One region of the Pelagibacterium flavum genome, then DNA from elsewhere that is predicted to be linked to it. Evidence: predicted binding sites of a transcription regulator. Region 1 holds the regulator's gene; the other holds the start of a gene.
The links. Region 1 encodes LexA, which represses DNA repair genes until DNA is damaged. Its sites were predicted from a motif close to TGTTCNNNNTGTGTTCNG; they were not measured.

Region 1 (7,362 bases):
TCATTGCCTATCGGGTGCTTCCCGATGAGCCGGCCCTCACGTCCCTTGCAGTCCTGCTCGGTATTGCTCTCGTTGCCGCATGGACCGGCCGTGATCGTGCTCTTGTGCGCGAAACCGCCCTCCTTGCCGCCATGTTTGCTGTCGGAATGGTTCTTCTGCCCGTTCATGCCGCGCTTTTCGGTACGCCAATGCTCGAAGCGCCGCGCTACGGAACCTACACGGCGCGCATCGAAGCGGTCACTTATGACGATGGCAGCCAGCAACGCTGGATACTCTCCGATATTGCGGGCACCCCTGATTGGACGGTGCCCGAAATCCGCATGGCTCGCGTCACGGTACCGGGGTCATATACTGTCTCGCCCGGCGACACCCTCACCGCTCGCATCCGCTTCTATCCGGTTCCGCCGCCTGCCGTTCCCGGCGGCTACGACTCGCAGTTCATAAGTCATTTCGACGGCATTGGCGCCTACGGGACTGCGTTCGGCGACATCGAAATAGAACAAGGCGGAGAGGGTGGGCTCGCACGCATCGTCAAGGATGTCCGTGCCACGATCACCGCACGCATCGTCGCTCAATTGGGTGAAAGGATCGGCGGTATCGCCGCGGCGCTCGTGACCGGCGATCAGAGCCGGATCACCGAGGAGGACCGCGAACTGATGGCCTCGGCCGGCATTGCCCATGTCATCGCCATTTCCGGTCTGCACTTGACGCTGGTCGCTGGCACCATGTTTGCCTGCGTACGCTTCCTGCTCTCGCTGAGCCATGGCCTGGCCCAGCGCTTTCCCATCAAAAAGATCGCCGCTGGCGCCGGCATCGCCACAGCACTGGCTTATATGGTGATTTCGGGCATGGTCATTCCAGCGGTGCGCTCCACCATCATGCTGGCACTGATCTTTGCGGCCATAATTGCCGGCCGGCAGGCGCTGACCATGCGCAATGTCGCCATTGCCGGGCTCGCCATCATTGTGTTCGAGCCGACCAGCGTATTCCGGGCCTCTTTCCAGCTCTCTTTCGCCGCCGTCATTGCTCTGATCTCAGCTTTTGAACTGGCCCGTCGGCATCGGGAAGATCGGGAACACCCCCAGCGGGGCAGGGCGCTGGCCCTCATGCTCGACATCGCGACCACCAGTGTCATCGCCGGGCTGGCGACCCTGGTGTTCAGCGCATACCACTTTCAGCAGACCGCGCCTTTCGGTGTCCTGGGCAATCTCATGGTCATGCCGATCGTGACCTTTGTGATGATGCCCGCCGCGCTGCTCGGAACCCTGTTGCTCCCGATCGGCCTCGAAGCCCTGCCATATGCTGCGCTCGGCTGGAGTATCGAGGCAATGCTCTGGTGCGCTGGCTTCGTGCGCGATTTAAGCGGCGGCTTCGATCCCAGCCCCATCCTGTCGCCGCTCGCGCTCGGCGTGGCCCTGCTCGCCCTGGCCTGGCTGGCCTATTTCCGAACCCGCATGCGCGTCATTGGCCCGATTGCCGCCGTTCCGCTGATCGCCTTTTTCTGCCTTGAGCAGGCGCCCGACATCTTCATTGCCGATCAAAGTCAGGCACTGGCCGTCCGCAGCGGAGACCGCGTCGCCTTGATCGCCGGCCGCAACAACACCTTCGCCACAACAATCTGGTCGGAACGCTATATCACTGTGATCGAAGACGCTCATCCTGCCGCGGGATGCGATAGCCGTGGCTGCATACTGACAACCGAGGATGGCTACACAATCGCCCTGGTCAAATCCCGCGACGCCTTTGATGAAGATTGCCGCATCGCCGACATCGTCGTCACGCGTCTGACCGCGCCACCCCAATGCGCCGTGGCCGCTACACTGGTCATCAATGCGTCCGATCTTGCACGCCACGGCGCCCATATGATCGATTGGAATGGTCCCGATCTGCCACCCACGATCCGCACCGCCATCGACGGTCCCAGCCGCCGCTGGCGCATCCAGACTCAGTAGCGCCGCAGCAACCCCACGAGCCGCCCCTGAACCTTGACGCGGTCGGGGCCGAAAATGCGGGTCTCGTAAGCTGGGTTTGCCGCTTCGAGCGCCACCGCATTGCCCTTTTTGCGCAAACGCTTGAGGGTCGCTTCCTCGTCGTCCACCAGTGCCACCACGATCTCGCCATTGCCCGCCGCATCCTGCTTGCGGATCAAAACCGTATCGCCGTCGAAGATCCCGGCATCGATCATCGAATCCCCGCGCACTTCCAGCGCAAAATGCTCGCCGGAACCCAGCATTTCGGGCGGAACCGCGATGGAATGAGAATGGGTCTGGATCGCCTCGATCGGCACGCCCGCAGCAATGCGCCCCATCACCGGAATGGCAACAGATCCGCCATTGTCCTGCTTGGGTGCCATGGTCTTTGCCGGAACCTTGCCCAGCGTGCCCTCGATGACCGAAGGCTCGAACCGCGCCTTGCGTCCGCCGAGCGAAGGGTTCATTGAGTCCGGCAGCTTCACGACTTCGAGCGCCCGGGCCCGGTTCGGCAGCCTACGGATGAACCCGCGCTCCTCCAGCGCCGTGATCAGCCGGTGAATGCCCGATTTCGATTTCAGATCCAGCGCTTCCTTCATCTCGTCAAAAGAAGGCGGAATGCCGCTCTCTTTCATCCGCTCATGGATGAACATCAGAAGTTCGTGCTGTTTGCGCGTCAACATTGGCGGATCCCTCGGCGGCGTCGAATCGGAACAAATATTGAACTTTTATACATGTTCCGTAAATGTTCCGCAAGCTCCCACTGTAGAAAGCGGGAGGCAAGCCATATGCCGATTGATGAGTTGGGGCCGTTATTAGTCGCTTAATCGCACTGCATATTCGTTTGCGAGCATGTCCAATATGCGCTGGCGCGCCGTCGGATCAATCGTTGTTCCCTCGATGAACAACGCCTCGGCCGCGCGTCCCGTAACCTGTTCATAAGCCCCCAGAACGGCCCCGACATTGGCGCGATATTCGGGATCTTCAAATACATCACGCCATGCCTGCCGCCAGGTTTCGACAATCTCGGGCGGCGTGTTCTGGGGCAAGATCACCATTTTCTGCGCGGCAAATCCAGCAATATTGAACGCGCGATAAGCCTCGTAGTCCGCTCCCGAAGGGGGCGCCCCGTACAGCATTTCATAAACTTCCTCCACAATGGGAAGATCTGGAAATGTCGGGTCGCGTTGCATCTCACCATTCTCGTCAAGGACTCCCCAACTCATCAGCGGCACGGCCTCGCCGGCCTCGACCATGGGCAAGACATTGCGCAAGTAGGATGCGGTCGTTTGGTAATCGATGCTCACCTCGCCCCGTTCCATGGCGATCAGGCCATCGCCACGGCCCGTGTAGCCGAATACATAGCTGACATCGAGGCCAAGCAGCCGGAAGGCCAGCATGGGTACCAGGTCAAGCGACGTCGGCCCCTGACTGGCAAACACCAGGGTTTGATCCCGGAGCCTTTCGATTGTCGCCGGTCCGTCGACTCCTGTTTGAGGCGATACGTAGATCACGCCTCCGGTCGGGGCGACCATGGCAACTTCCCAGTCCTTGTAGTCGTACCGCACGCGCAGATCACCCAGCAGGTAAGGAAACTGCGTCGAGCCCGAAGTCCCCAGAACAGTCAGCCCATCCGGGCGGGCCTGGCTGGCGAAGGTGTTGGGGCCGCGCGTCCCGCCACCACCGGGTTCGTTGACGATTTCGATTTCCGGATTGCCGGGCAGGTGCCGCGACAGAAATGGCGCATTGAACCGCGCCCATGTGTCAGACCCTCCGCCTTGGCTGAAGGGAACGATCCATTCTATAGTTTTTCCCGCAAAACTGACCTGTCCAAGGGCTGGCGCTGCTGCCATCGCCAGCAGCCCGAGCCCGGCGCCAACGCTTCGTGCCCAACGCAGCAGTCCGTGCATGATCCTCCTCCAACGACTGGGCTGAACCGGTGACCCTCCCAGCGCGACCGGCCCGGCCAATGTCTAACCGCAGTTCCCTGCCGAGGCCACCCCTCACGGAAATTTGCTTGCCAGCCAAGCCCCTCCGGGGTCACATTGCCAGGAGCAGAATGGGGCATTCGCAATACGAGACCCCAAAGGAGACGATCACAGGACCCGGGGGAGGGACAAGCGCTTGCGCATCGTTCTGATCGAAGACAACACAATGCTGGCGCGTGCCGTCATTCAATCCCTGCAGGACGAGGGGCACGCCGTTGATTGGTTGGCAAATGGCGATGACGGTTCGCAGTTTCTGTCCACCGAGGGCGCCGATCTGGCCATTGTCGATATAAACCTGCCCAAACGCAGCGGCCTGGACGTCATTCGCATCCTCGGCACCGAGCGCAACGACATACCCGTGCTTGTCCTCACGGCCCGCGACAGTCTCCAGGACCGTATCGTGGGTCTCGATGCCGGCGCCGACGATTACATGACCAAGCCATTCGAAATGGCCGAACTCAACGCGCGCGTCCGCGCCCTTGGGCGCCGCAGGGGGCAGCGGGTCCACAATATCGAGACTCTGGGCCAGCTCAGCTACGATAGGCTCGGCCGCCAGATATCGAGCCCGGACGGCCCGATCGTCCTTCCACGCCGCGAGCTCGCGCTCTGGGAGATCCTGTTCGACCATGCCGAGCGCGTGGTGTCCAAGGATGCGCTGTGCGACAGCATCTACGGAACGGGAGCCGATATCGAGGTCAACGCGGTCGAACTCCTCGTTTCCCGGCTGCGCCGCAAGATCGAACCTTTCGGCATAACCATAAGGGCCATTCGCGGGCTCGGTTATGTGCTTCGCCCGGTCGTTGTCCAATGAATGTCGCTTCCGTCCGCACCCCCAGCCTCCGCGCCCGGCTCTTCGTGCTGCTGGTCGTGCCGCTGGTGTTTATCGCCCTGGCGTCGAGCGCCGTGCGCTATTGGTCGGCGCAGGACATGTCCAAGAATCTTTATGACGACACGCTGAAGGTCGTCGCTCACGCCGTCGCCCGCGAGGTGGTGCTGACCAAGGGCGATCTCGTTGCCGATGCCTTGCTCGATTCCCTGGTCGGCGCCCTGGGCGATCCCATCTTCTATCAGGTTCGCGCCGCCGATGGCCGCTTTGTCACCGGCCATTCCGATGCTCCGATCCCGTCCGCCGGTCTCGACGTTCCGGGTGGCACGCCGGTTTTTTTCGACAGTTTCTATCATGATCGCCCGGTTCGGGTCGTCATCCTGCGCGAATTCATAGCTGATATCGATTTCGACGGGTGGACCACCGTGCAGGTCTGGCAAACGGTCACCCAGCGTCAGGCGCTCAGCCTGTCGCTCGTCGGCCAGTCCGTTTTCAATCTCCTGCTCATCGTGGGTTCGGCCGCGATCCTGTTCTGGTTCGGCATTAATTGGGGCTTGGCCCCGCTTACCGATTTGCGCAGCGCCGTGGGTCTGCGTTCAGCCAGCGATCTGCGCCCTATCCGCCGGCCCGTTCCACACGAGGTCGCGCCGCTGGTCGAAACCATCAACAGCCTGTTCGCCCGGCTCAGGGAGGAACTGGACCGGCGCAACGCCTTTATCGGCAACGCTGCTCATCAGTTGCGCAATCCCGTCGCGGCCATTCAGGCCCAGGCTGAATCCGCGCTGACCGCGAGCAGTGACAGCGGCCGCACCGCCCGCCTCGAGGATCTGTCCCAGGCCGCGCGCCAGCTTTCGCGCATGAGCCACCAATTGCTCAATTTCGATATAGCCAATGAAGGCAGGGGCGATGATTTGCAGCCGCCTTCGGACCTGACCGAGCTCGTGGCCGATGTCGCTCGCCGCCACGTACCCCGTGCCCTGGCAGCTCATGTCGATATTGAGCTCGAACCTGCCACCGAGCCCCTGCCAGTTGCCGGCAATCGCGTGATGCTCGAGGAAGCAATCGACAATCTCATCGACAACGGCCTGAAATATGGCTGCGCCAGGGGCGGACGGCTTTCGCTTCTTGTGGAGCGCATCGGAAACATGGCCGCGCTCACCGTGGCCGATGAAGGGCCTGGCATCCCGCCCGAAGCCAGCGAGGAGGTGTTCGACAGGTTCGTGCGGCTGTCCGATGACAGTGATGGAGGGTGCGGTCTCGGCCTTTCGATCGTCCGCGCCATTGCGCAAAGGGCAGGTGGCGATGTCGGCATTGTCCCTGCCGAAAAGGGCTGCACGATTCGCCTGAAACTGCCCATCGCCCAGGCGCAGGAGAACCGTCAAAAGCCCGGAATCGGCAGCATAGCTGCTGAATAAGGATCGGTTTTGCACCGGACAGCTTCTCGACAGCTTGGTGGTCCATGATGGCCGTCAGCAGACATCCGTTGTTTCCGCATTTCCTTGCCATGCCTGGCAAAGGCCGGAGAACATCACGGAGCAACGCTCGGATGGACCGAAGGCCGGCTGGGGAGGCACGGCGCGGGGGCAATGCGGAGGTCTGGCTGCCAACTCTATGGGAGGATCCTATATGAAAAATGCACTTCGCTTCGCGCGGGGTTTGGCCGCGTCCGCTGTTGCGGCGGCCTCGATTGCCATCGCGCCGGTTTCCGTTCAGGCTCAGGAGGTCGATTTCTCCGGCCAGACCGTCGAGTGGTGGATTCCGTTCTCCGAAGGTGGCGGGTCCGACGTCTGGGCACGTTTTTACGCGCCTTATCTGTCCAAATACCTGCCCGGACAGCCCAACGTGATCGTTCGCAACGTTCCTGGCGGTGGTTCGATCACCGGTGCCAACGAGTTCGTTGCCCGGGCCGAGCCCGATGGGCTCTCCTTGCTCGGCACGTCCGGTTCCACCCAGTTCCCGTTCCTGCTCGGCGATAGCCGCGTTCAGTACGACTATGCCGAACTTCAGCCCGTTCTGGTCTCTCCGACCGGCGGCGTGGTGTACGTCCCGGCCAGCCTCGGCATTTCGGACGCGTCCCAGCTCGGCGAGATCATGGACACCGAACTGGTTTATGCCAGCCAGGGCGCGACCTCGCTCGATCTCGTTCCGCTGCTCGCCTTTGAGGTGCTCGGCCTCAACGTTCGTCACGTCTTCGGCATGACCGGCCGTGGCGATGGTCGTCTGGCCTTCGAGCGTGGCGAAGCCACAATCGATTACCAGACCTCGTCGGCCTATCTGACCAACGTGGTTCCGCTTGTCGAAGCCGGCGACGCCGTGCCGCTCTTTTCCTGGGGCGTGCTCGACGGAGAAGGAAATGTCCAGCGCGACCCGACCTTCCCCGATCTGCCCCATTTCCTTGAGGCCTATGAAATGGTTCATGGCGAAATGGGTGCCGCTGGCATCGAACTGCAGGCCTATCTCGCCTTCTTCGGTTCGGGCTTTGCCGCACAGAAGCCGGCCATGCTTCCCAACGGAACCCCGCCCGAAATCGTAGCGGCTTATCGTCAGGCGTTCATCGACGCGGTCAATGATCCTGAGC
Region 2 (7,362 bases), 110 kb from region 1:
GCTGGTAGGCCGACCACTTCTGCAAAGTCTTACGAATACCCATGTGATGTTCCTTTCGTTTCGATGACCCTGATATAGGCCTCTAAAGACGACTCTTGCACTAGGGTTTTGGTCATTTCGGCCATGCAGTTTTCGCATGGCTGGCGCGGAGGAAATGACGAGCGGCGCTCCGAGGTGTCGGAGCGCCGCTCTTGGTTTTGTCTTGCCGGACCGACCGCTTGTTTCGAAGGGGCTAAGCCCTTGCATTGTAACACTTCCGAACAGGATAAGTGGTTTCCACTTATCCTGAAAGCGCTCTAATCGTGGCGATCGAAAAGGCCCTTGGTCATCTTGGCGAAATCCCGAACCGGGATTTCCAGATCCTCGCAACCACGCCGGGGAACGGGGGCTAATCGGCGCAGGCTTCTCGGGTCTGTGCCAAGGGGCTTCGATTGCTTCCAGGCGATACGGACGAACATGGAATCCTCCATGCAGGCTGTTTGCACCTTCAAAGCATAGGCACGAATCATGACGATCCGTTATCGGGCCAAGCGCACGCCGCCCCTGCATGGGACGCATGGCACCGGCCGCTGCGCCCGAGCCTATTGGGCCGCAGTCATGCGCAGGGGACGACGCTCCATGATTTCCTTGAGGAAGTGGCCGGTGTGTGAACGGGGACTTTCGGCGACCTGCTCGGGGGTGCCGACCGCGACGATTTCGCCGCCGCCATCGCCGCCTTCGGGCCCAAGGTCGATGATCCAGTCGGCCGTCTTGATCACTTCAAGATTGTGTTCGATGACGATGACCGTGTTTCCCGTATCGACAAGCTGCTGGAGCACGTCGAGCAGCTTGGCGACGTCATGGAAGTGCAGGCCGGTCGTGGGCTCGTCGAGCACGTAAAGCGTGCGGCCGGTGGCGCGCTTGGACAATTCCTTTGCCAGCTTGACGCGCTGCGCCTCGCCACCCGAAAGGGTTGTCGCCTGCTGGCCGATCTTGACATAGCCTAGCCCGACGCGCTGGAGCGTGACGAGCTTGTCGCGGATGACAGGCACTGCGGAGAAGAACTCGGCCCCTTCATCGACCGTCATGTCGAGAACGTCGGAAATCGACTTGCCCTTGAACTGGACTTCGAGGGTTTCGCGATTGTAGCGATGGCCCTTGCAGACATCGCAGGTCACGTAAACGTCGGGCAGGAAGTGCATTTCGATCTTGATCACGCCATCGCCCTGGCACGCCTCGCAGCGGCCGCCCTTGACGTTGAACGAGAAACGCCCCGGGCCGTAACCGCGCGCCTTGGATTCGGGCATGTTGGCGAACCACTCGCGGATGTGGGTGAAGGCACCGGTGTAGGTGGCCGGGTTGGAGCGCGGGGTGCGCCCGATTGGGCTCTGGTCGATGTCGATGACCTTGTCGAGCAGTTCGAGGCCTGTGAGGCTCTCGTGGGGCGCTGGGTGCACCCGCGCGCCGTTGAGGCGGCGGGCGATGGCCTGATAGAGCGTATCGACGGTCAGAGTGGACTTCCCGCCGCCCGAGACGCCGGTTATGGCCACGAACATGCCGAGCGGGATATCGACCGAGACATTTTTCAAATTATTGCCGGTTGCGCCCTTGAGCGAGAGCTGGCGGCCCTTCTTGGCCTTGCGGCGCTCGGCGGGAACGGGGATGCCCATGCGGCCCGACAGATATTGTCCGGTCAGGCTGTCGGGGTGCGAGAGAATATCTTCGGGGGTGCCCTGAGCGATGATCTGGCCACCATGCACACCGGCGCCCGGCCCGATATCGAGGACATGATCGGCGGTGAGGATGGCGTCTTCGTCATGCTCGACCACGATGACGGTGTTGCCCAAGTCGCGCAGGCGGCGCAGCGTATCGAGCAGGCGCGCATTGTCGCGCTGGTGCAGGCCGATAGAAGGCTCATCGAGCACGTAAAGCACGCCGGTGAGCCCCGAGCCGATCTGGCTGGCAAGGCGGATACGTTGGCTTTCACCGCCCGAAAGCGAGCCGGAATTGCGCGAGAGCGTCAGATATTGCAGCCCGACGTCGTTAAGGAAGGCCAGCCGGTCGCGGATTTCCTTGAGAATACGTTCGCCGATTGCCGACTGGGTCGCGTTGAGATGGGCGGGTAGATCAGAAAACCACTCGGCTGCGCCCTTGATGGACAATTCCGAGACCTGACCGATGTGGCAGCCATGGATCTTGACCGCCAGAGCCTCGGGCTTCAGGCGATAGCCATTGCAGGCCGGGCAGGGGGCTGCTGACATGTAGCGCTCGATATCCTCCCGAGCCGCCGAGGATTCGGTTTCCCGATAGCGGCGCTCGAGGTTGCCGATGACACCTTCGAATGGCTTCTGGGTCGAATATTTGCGCAGGCCGTCGTCATAGACGAATTCGATCTTGGTCTTGTCGGTGCCAAACAGGATGGCGTGCTGGACCTCGAAGGGCAGATCCTGCCAAGCGGTGCCTGTCGATGCCTTGAAGTGCCGCGTGACGGCCTGAAGGGTTTGCAGATAATAGGGCGAAGAGGTTTTCGACCACGGCTGGACGGCGCCGTCGCGCAACGACAGCGAGGCGTCAGGGATCACGAGATCAGGATCTATCTTGGCCTCTGTGCCAAGGCCGGAACAGACCGGGCAGGCGCCGAAGGGGTTGTTGAACGAGAACAGGCGCGGCTCGATTTCCGCAATGGTAAAGCCAGACACCGGGCAGGCGAATTTTTCCGAGAATGTCAGGCGTTTGGGGCTGCCGTCTTCCTCGGTCTGGTCGGCATATTCGGTCAGCGCAATGCCGTCGGCCAGACGCAGCGCGGTCTCGAAACTTTCCGCAAGGCGGCCGGCGATATCGGCATTGACGACGACGCGATCGACGACGACTTCGATGTCGTGCTTGAGCTTCTTGTCGAGTGCGGGGGCTTCCTCGATTTCGTAAAACGCGCCGTCGATCTTGACGCGCTGGAAGCCCTTTTTCATCAGCTCGGCGAGTTCCTTGCGGTACTCGCCCTTGCGACCGCGCACGATGGGGGCCAGCAAATAGAGGCGGGTGCCTTCCTCGAGCGCCATGACCTTGTCGACCATCTGGGAGACGGTCTGGCTCTCAATGGGAAGCCCGGTGGCCGGAGAATAGGGAATGCCAACGCGAGCGAACAGCAAGCGGAGATAATCGTAGATTTCAGTAACCGTGCCGACGGTCGAGCGCGGATTGCGCGATGTGGTTTTCTGCTCGATGGAAATGGCCGGAGAAAGCCCTTCGATGCTTTCCACATCGGGCTTTTGCATCATTTCGAGAAACTGGCGCGCATAGGCCGAAAGGCTTTCGACGTAGCGGCGCTGGCCTTCGGCATAGATGGTATCGAAGGCAAGCGAAGATTTGCCCGAGCCCGAAAGCCCTGTCATCACGATCAGCTTGTCGCGGGGCAGGCGAACGTCGATATTTTTTAGGTTGTGCTCCTTGGCACCCCGGATGACGATGTCGCGATTGGGATTGGAAATGTCATTCATGGGCGAATATCCAAGGATAGCGGCCGGTCAGTGCCGACACAAACGTCTTAACGGGCGCGGGAGGCGTCCGGTTCACTTAAGCACAACTCCGCCCGCCTGCAAGGTCGGCTCATGCACAGCAGCAATGTCTTGGAACATAATAGGAACAAATTGGATTCCGTCAAGCTTGACATTCATCAAATAAGTCGAACAAAATAAGAACAAACGAGTTGTGTATAGAGTTGCCGGGCGCTGAACTTTTGCCGGCGATGGCTATATAGTGCGCTCAACGTGACTGGCCGGATTGTGGTTCGGCGGACAAGAGACAGGAAGGCGAATATGTCGGGAAGCGTGAACAAGGTTATTCTGGTTGGCAATCTGGGTGCCGACCCCGAGGTGCGGTCGCTACCCAACGGAAATCCCGTGGTCAATCTGCGCATCGCGACATCCGAGCGCTGGCGCGACCGCAATTCCGGTGAGCCGCGCGAAAAGACCGAATGGCACCGTGTGGTGATCTTCAGCGAGGGACTGGCCAAGGTGGCCCAGAATTACCTCAAGAAAGGCTCCAAGGTTTATATCGAAGGCCAGCTCCAGACCCGGAAATGGGAAAAGGACGGCCAGGATCAGTACACGACCGAAATCGTGCTGCAGGGGTTCAATTCGACACTGACCATGCTCGACGGGCGCGGTGAAGGCGGCGGTGACCGTGACAGCGGCGGTTATGGCGGCAGTCGGCAGGTTGAAAATCGCGGGCGGCCGTCCAGCGCCCCGGCCTTCGAGCCGGGCGGAATGGACGACGACATCCCGTTCTGATTGCAGAAAGGGCGCCGTGAGGCGCCCTTTTTCATAAGAGGCGATTACTGGGTGAAGGGCACCTGGGCCGTGGTGACGCCGCCGGTCGAGAGATCGGTGATATGGAGGTCCATGCCGATCTGGGCGCCCTGGAGCGCCATTGCGGCCTCTACCCGGTATTCCTTGCCTTCGGCGTTGCGGTTGATGAGTTCGAAGTCGATGTCATCGCCGTTGCGGCGGCCGATGGCCAGGCTCTGGAAGCCGGCAACCGAGGACATTGCGGCTTCATACTGGCTGGCCTGCTCGTTCCAGATCATTGTGCCGGCCACCGCGATCGTTCGGCCAGCCAGCGTGCAACGGCCGTCGAATGTCACTCGGGCGGTTCCGGTGTCCTCGACGGCCATACGGCAGACGACGGTTTCCTCTTTACCGGTGGATGCAAGGACCGCAGATCCCCGACCGCGCCAGTCTCCGACATAGCTCTTGAGCAGATCGACATCCTCCTGCGCTGCCAAGGCGGGGCCAGCGAGCGGCAGGCTTGCAAGTGCGATGGCGAAAGCCATCACTTTTGCCGGAAGCGCTTTAGGCAGGGATCTCATTTTTTCTTTCACTCCATCTGGCAAACACCATTCCGCCACCGATCAGCAAAGCGGGCAAGACGATCAGATCGCCGATCAACGCTGCAAGCAGCGTGATGACGGTCAAAAAGCCGAACAGGGCGACCTGGGGCAGCACCGAAACTGTAACCACCGCACATCCGGCAATCAGAATGAGCGTGGTCGCGATAAGGGCCGGGCCCACTCTGTCGAGGGTCGTATCCACGGCCTGGGCGATGGTTTCTCCCCGTTCGCGAGCCCGTGCATAATGGGCCAGAAAATGGATCGTGTCATCGACGGCAATTCCAAAGGCAATCGTAAGGGAAATGACAGTCGTCAACTGCAACTGAATGCCCGATGAATAAAGGAACAGCTCGGTCAGAAGAATCGGAAGGCTGTTGGGTATCACCGATACCAGCGCGAGTTTCCATGAGCGGAAGGCGATGCCGATCAGGACGACCGATAGCGCTATAGCGAGCATCAGACTGATCTGGAGGGTGCCGATCATATCCAGGCTTGCATAGGCGGTGAGCACGCGAAAGCCCGAGATTTCGGCGCCCTCGATTCCGGCGGATGCCAGTTCGGCGCGCATCGATTCAACGAGGGCCACCGTCTGCTGGGCATTTTCCGATGTGGGGGAGAAGGCGGTTATGAGCGCCTGCATGCCATCATCGGTAACGAAGCGCTGGCGCAGGAAGGGGCCGACGGCCTCGAAGATGCGTTCGCGCGAGAACCCCAATTCGGAATAGTGCCGGAAGCTGGCGGCAGAGATGACCTTGCCGGCGCCGAAATTGTTTTCCGCGATCTGGTGGACGCGTTCAACGGTGGCGAAATCGCCGTCGGTCATTTCGGTCAAACCGCCTTCAAGTGGGATGCGGATATAGACCGGGGCAACGCCGCCGACGCCCGCATCGATCTGATCGCTGGTGGCGATGGCATCGCTGCCGCGGGGCAGGAAATCCTGAAACTTGAAGTGCGGCTCGAGCAGGAAATGCGGGATGAGCAGCAGGCCGGCGACCAAAATGGCGGCGAGCGCCGCGCCGCGCGGTGCGACGTGGGCGATGCGGCGAACCAGCGGTATAGGGGCCGTCAGGGCGACGGATGGCGTTTTACGCATGCGGAAACCGAGCCGCATGGCGAACAGCAACGACAGAGGCAGGAAGGTGACAAGGGCCAAGAAGGCCAGGGCCATGCCCAGCGCGCCCGAAATAGCAAATTCGCGCAGCCCCTGGCCGGGCGCCAGGGCAAGGCTGGTGCAGGCGATAATCGTGGTGATGGCGGTCAAGGCGCAGGCAGGGCTGACCTTTCGGACCGTTTCGACGAGCGCTGCGCGCTGATCGACGCCGGTGTTACCGGTGCGCATCCAGTAGAGGCAGAAATACATGCTTTCGGCGAACGCGATGACCAGCACCAGAGCTGAAATGATATTGGTGAGAAAGGTGAAACTGCCAAACGCCAGAATGGTCATCCCGGTGACCCAGAAGGCAGTCACGACCGGGGTAAGCGTGGCGATCAGCGCGCCCCAAAAAGTGCGGAAGCTAAAAAGGGCGGTGAGAAATCCCAGCGCAACCCCTGCGACCATGAACAGGAGCTGATCGAAGCGCGAGGCATTGAGCACTTCCTCCTTCCAGATCGCCGGGCCAGTCAATTCGATATGGATGTCCTCGCTTTCATAGGCTGTCATCAATTCGCGCAGGGAGGCGAGCATTGTGTCTTCGCCAAGCTCCGCCATCGTCTGGGGGGCGGGGAACATGATCATCACCATTCCCGTGTTATCGGCGAGAATGAGATTGCTCATCAGCGGATCGTTGGTACGCAGATCGGTCAGTGCCTCGGCGACCTGCTCGCTGGTTTCCATGCCCTCGGGAACGGCGGGGACCGACGTGCCACCTTCGGCGGGGCGCCGCAGGGAGAAGGGCGACATTGTGCCGGCGGCAAATTCGTTGAGCTCGAGCTCGAAGCCCAAAAAGCGCAGTTCCTCTAGGACTTCCGGGTCGGTCAGCTTGTCCGACCGCACCAGAAGATAGACGTCGTTCTCGAACGTGCCGAAATTTTCGGTCAGCGCGATGTAGCGGTCGTATTCGATGCCGGAGCCACGATAGAGGCGCAGCAGGTCGCCATCGATATTGAATTTGGTGAGTTGAAAGGTGCAAAGCACCGTAAAAGCCAGGACCGCGACGGCCACGATGCGGGGGAAACGCAGGGTCAGCAAGCCCAGTCGCTCAAGGCCAAATCCGATCGACACTTGGTTTCTCCTCCGGGCGAATCGCAGGGAAAAGGCGCGCTGGAATTGGTAAAGGCTGGAAGGGGCGGCGTCCACTCTCGGCGGCGGGGAATGCGTGGCTACCGCTTAAAGCGGGCTGCGAGCAGGATATTGGTTTCGGTGAGGCTGATGCCTTCGATCAGCCTGATGGCGCCGAGGACGGAATCGAAATCGGGCAGCGAAGCGCTTTCGATTTCGGCGACGAGGTCCCAGCGCCCGTTGGTGCTGTAGAGTGCCCGCACCTGGGGCAGTCCCGAGA

Region 2: uvrA (excinuclease ABC subunit UvrA) is a predicted target of LexA. The motif match lies at 3,604-3,621, and genes of this name have one in related genera.

Annotation. Positions count from the first base shown of each region.
Region 1 is NZ_CP107716.1:2,199,083-2,206,444, reverse strand. It holds gene OF122_RS10995 (ComEC/Rec2 family competence protein) at 1-1,952, shown strand, start outside; gene lexA (transcriptional repressor LexA) at 1,946-2,653, opposite strand; gene OF122_RS10985 (Bug family tripartite tricarboxylate transporter substrate binding protein) at 2,786-3,880, opposite strand; gene OF122_RS10980 (response regulator transcription factor) at 4,095-4,769, shown strand; gene OF122_RS10975 (sensor histidine kinase) at 4,766-6,199, shown strand; gene OF122_RS10970 (Bug family tripartite tricarboxylate transporter substrate binding protein) at 6,411-7,362, shown strand, end outside.
Region 2 is NZ_CP107716.1:2,085,576-2,092,937, forward strand. It holds gene OF122_RS10420 (DUF1127 domain-containing protein) at 1-43, opposite strand, end outside; gene uvrA (excinuclease ABC subunit UvrA) at 582-3,473, opposite strand; gene ssb (single-stranded DNA-binding protein) at 3,792-4,265, shown strand; gene OF122_RS10435 (hypothetical protein) at 4,310-4,843, opposite strand; gene OF122_RS10440 (efflux RND transporter permease subunit) at 4,827-7,085, opposite strand; gene OF122_RS10445 (Lrp/AsnC family transcriptional regulator) at 7,184-7,362, opposite strand, start outside.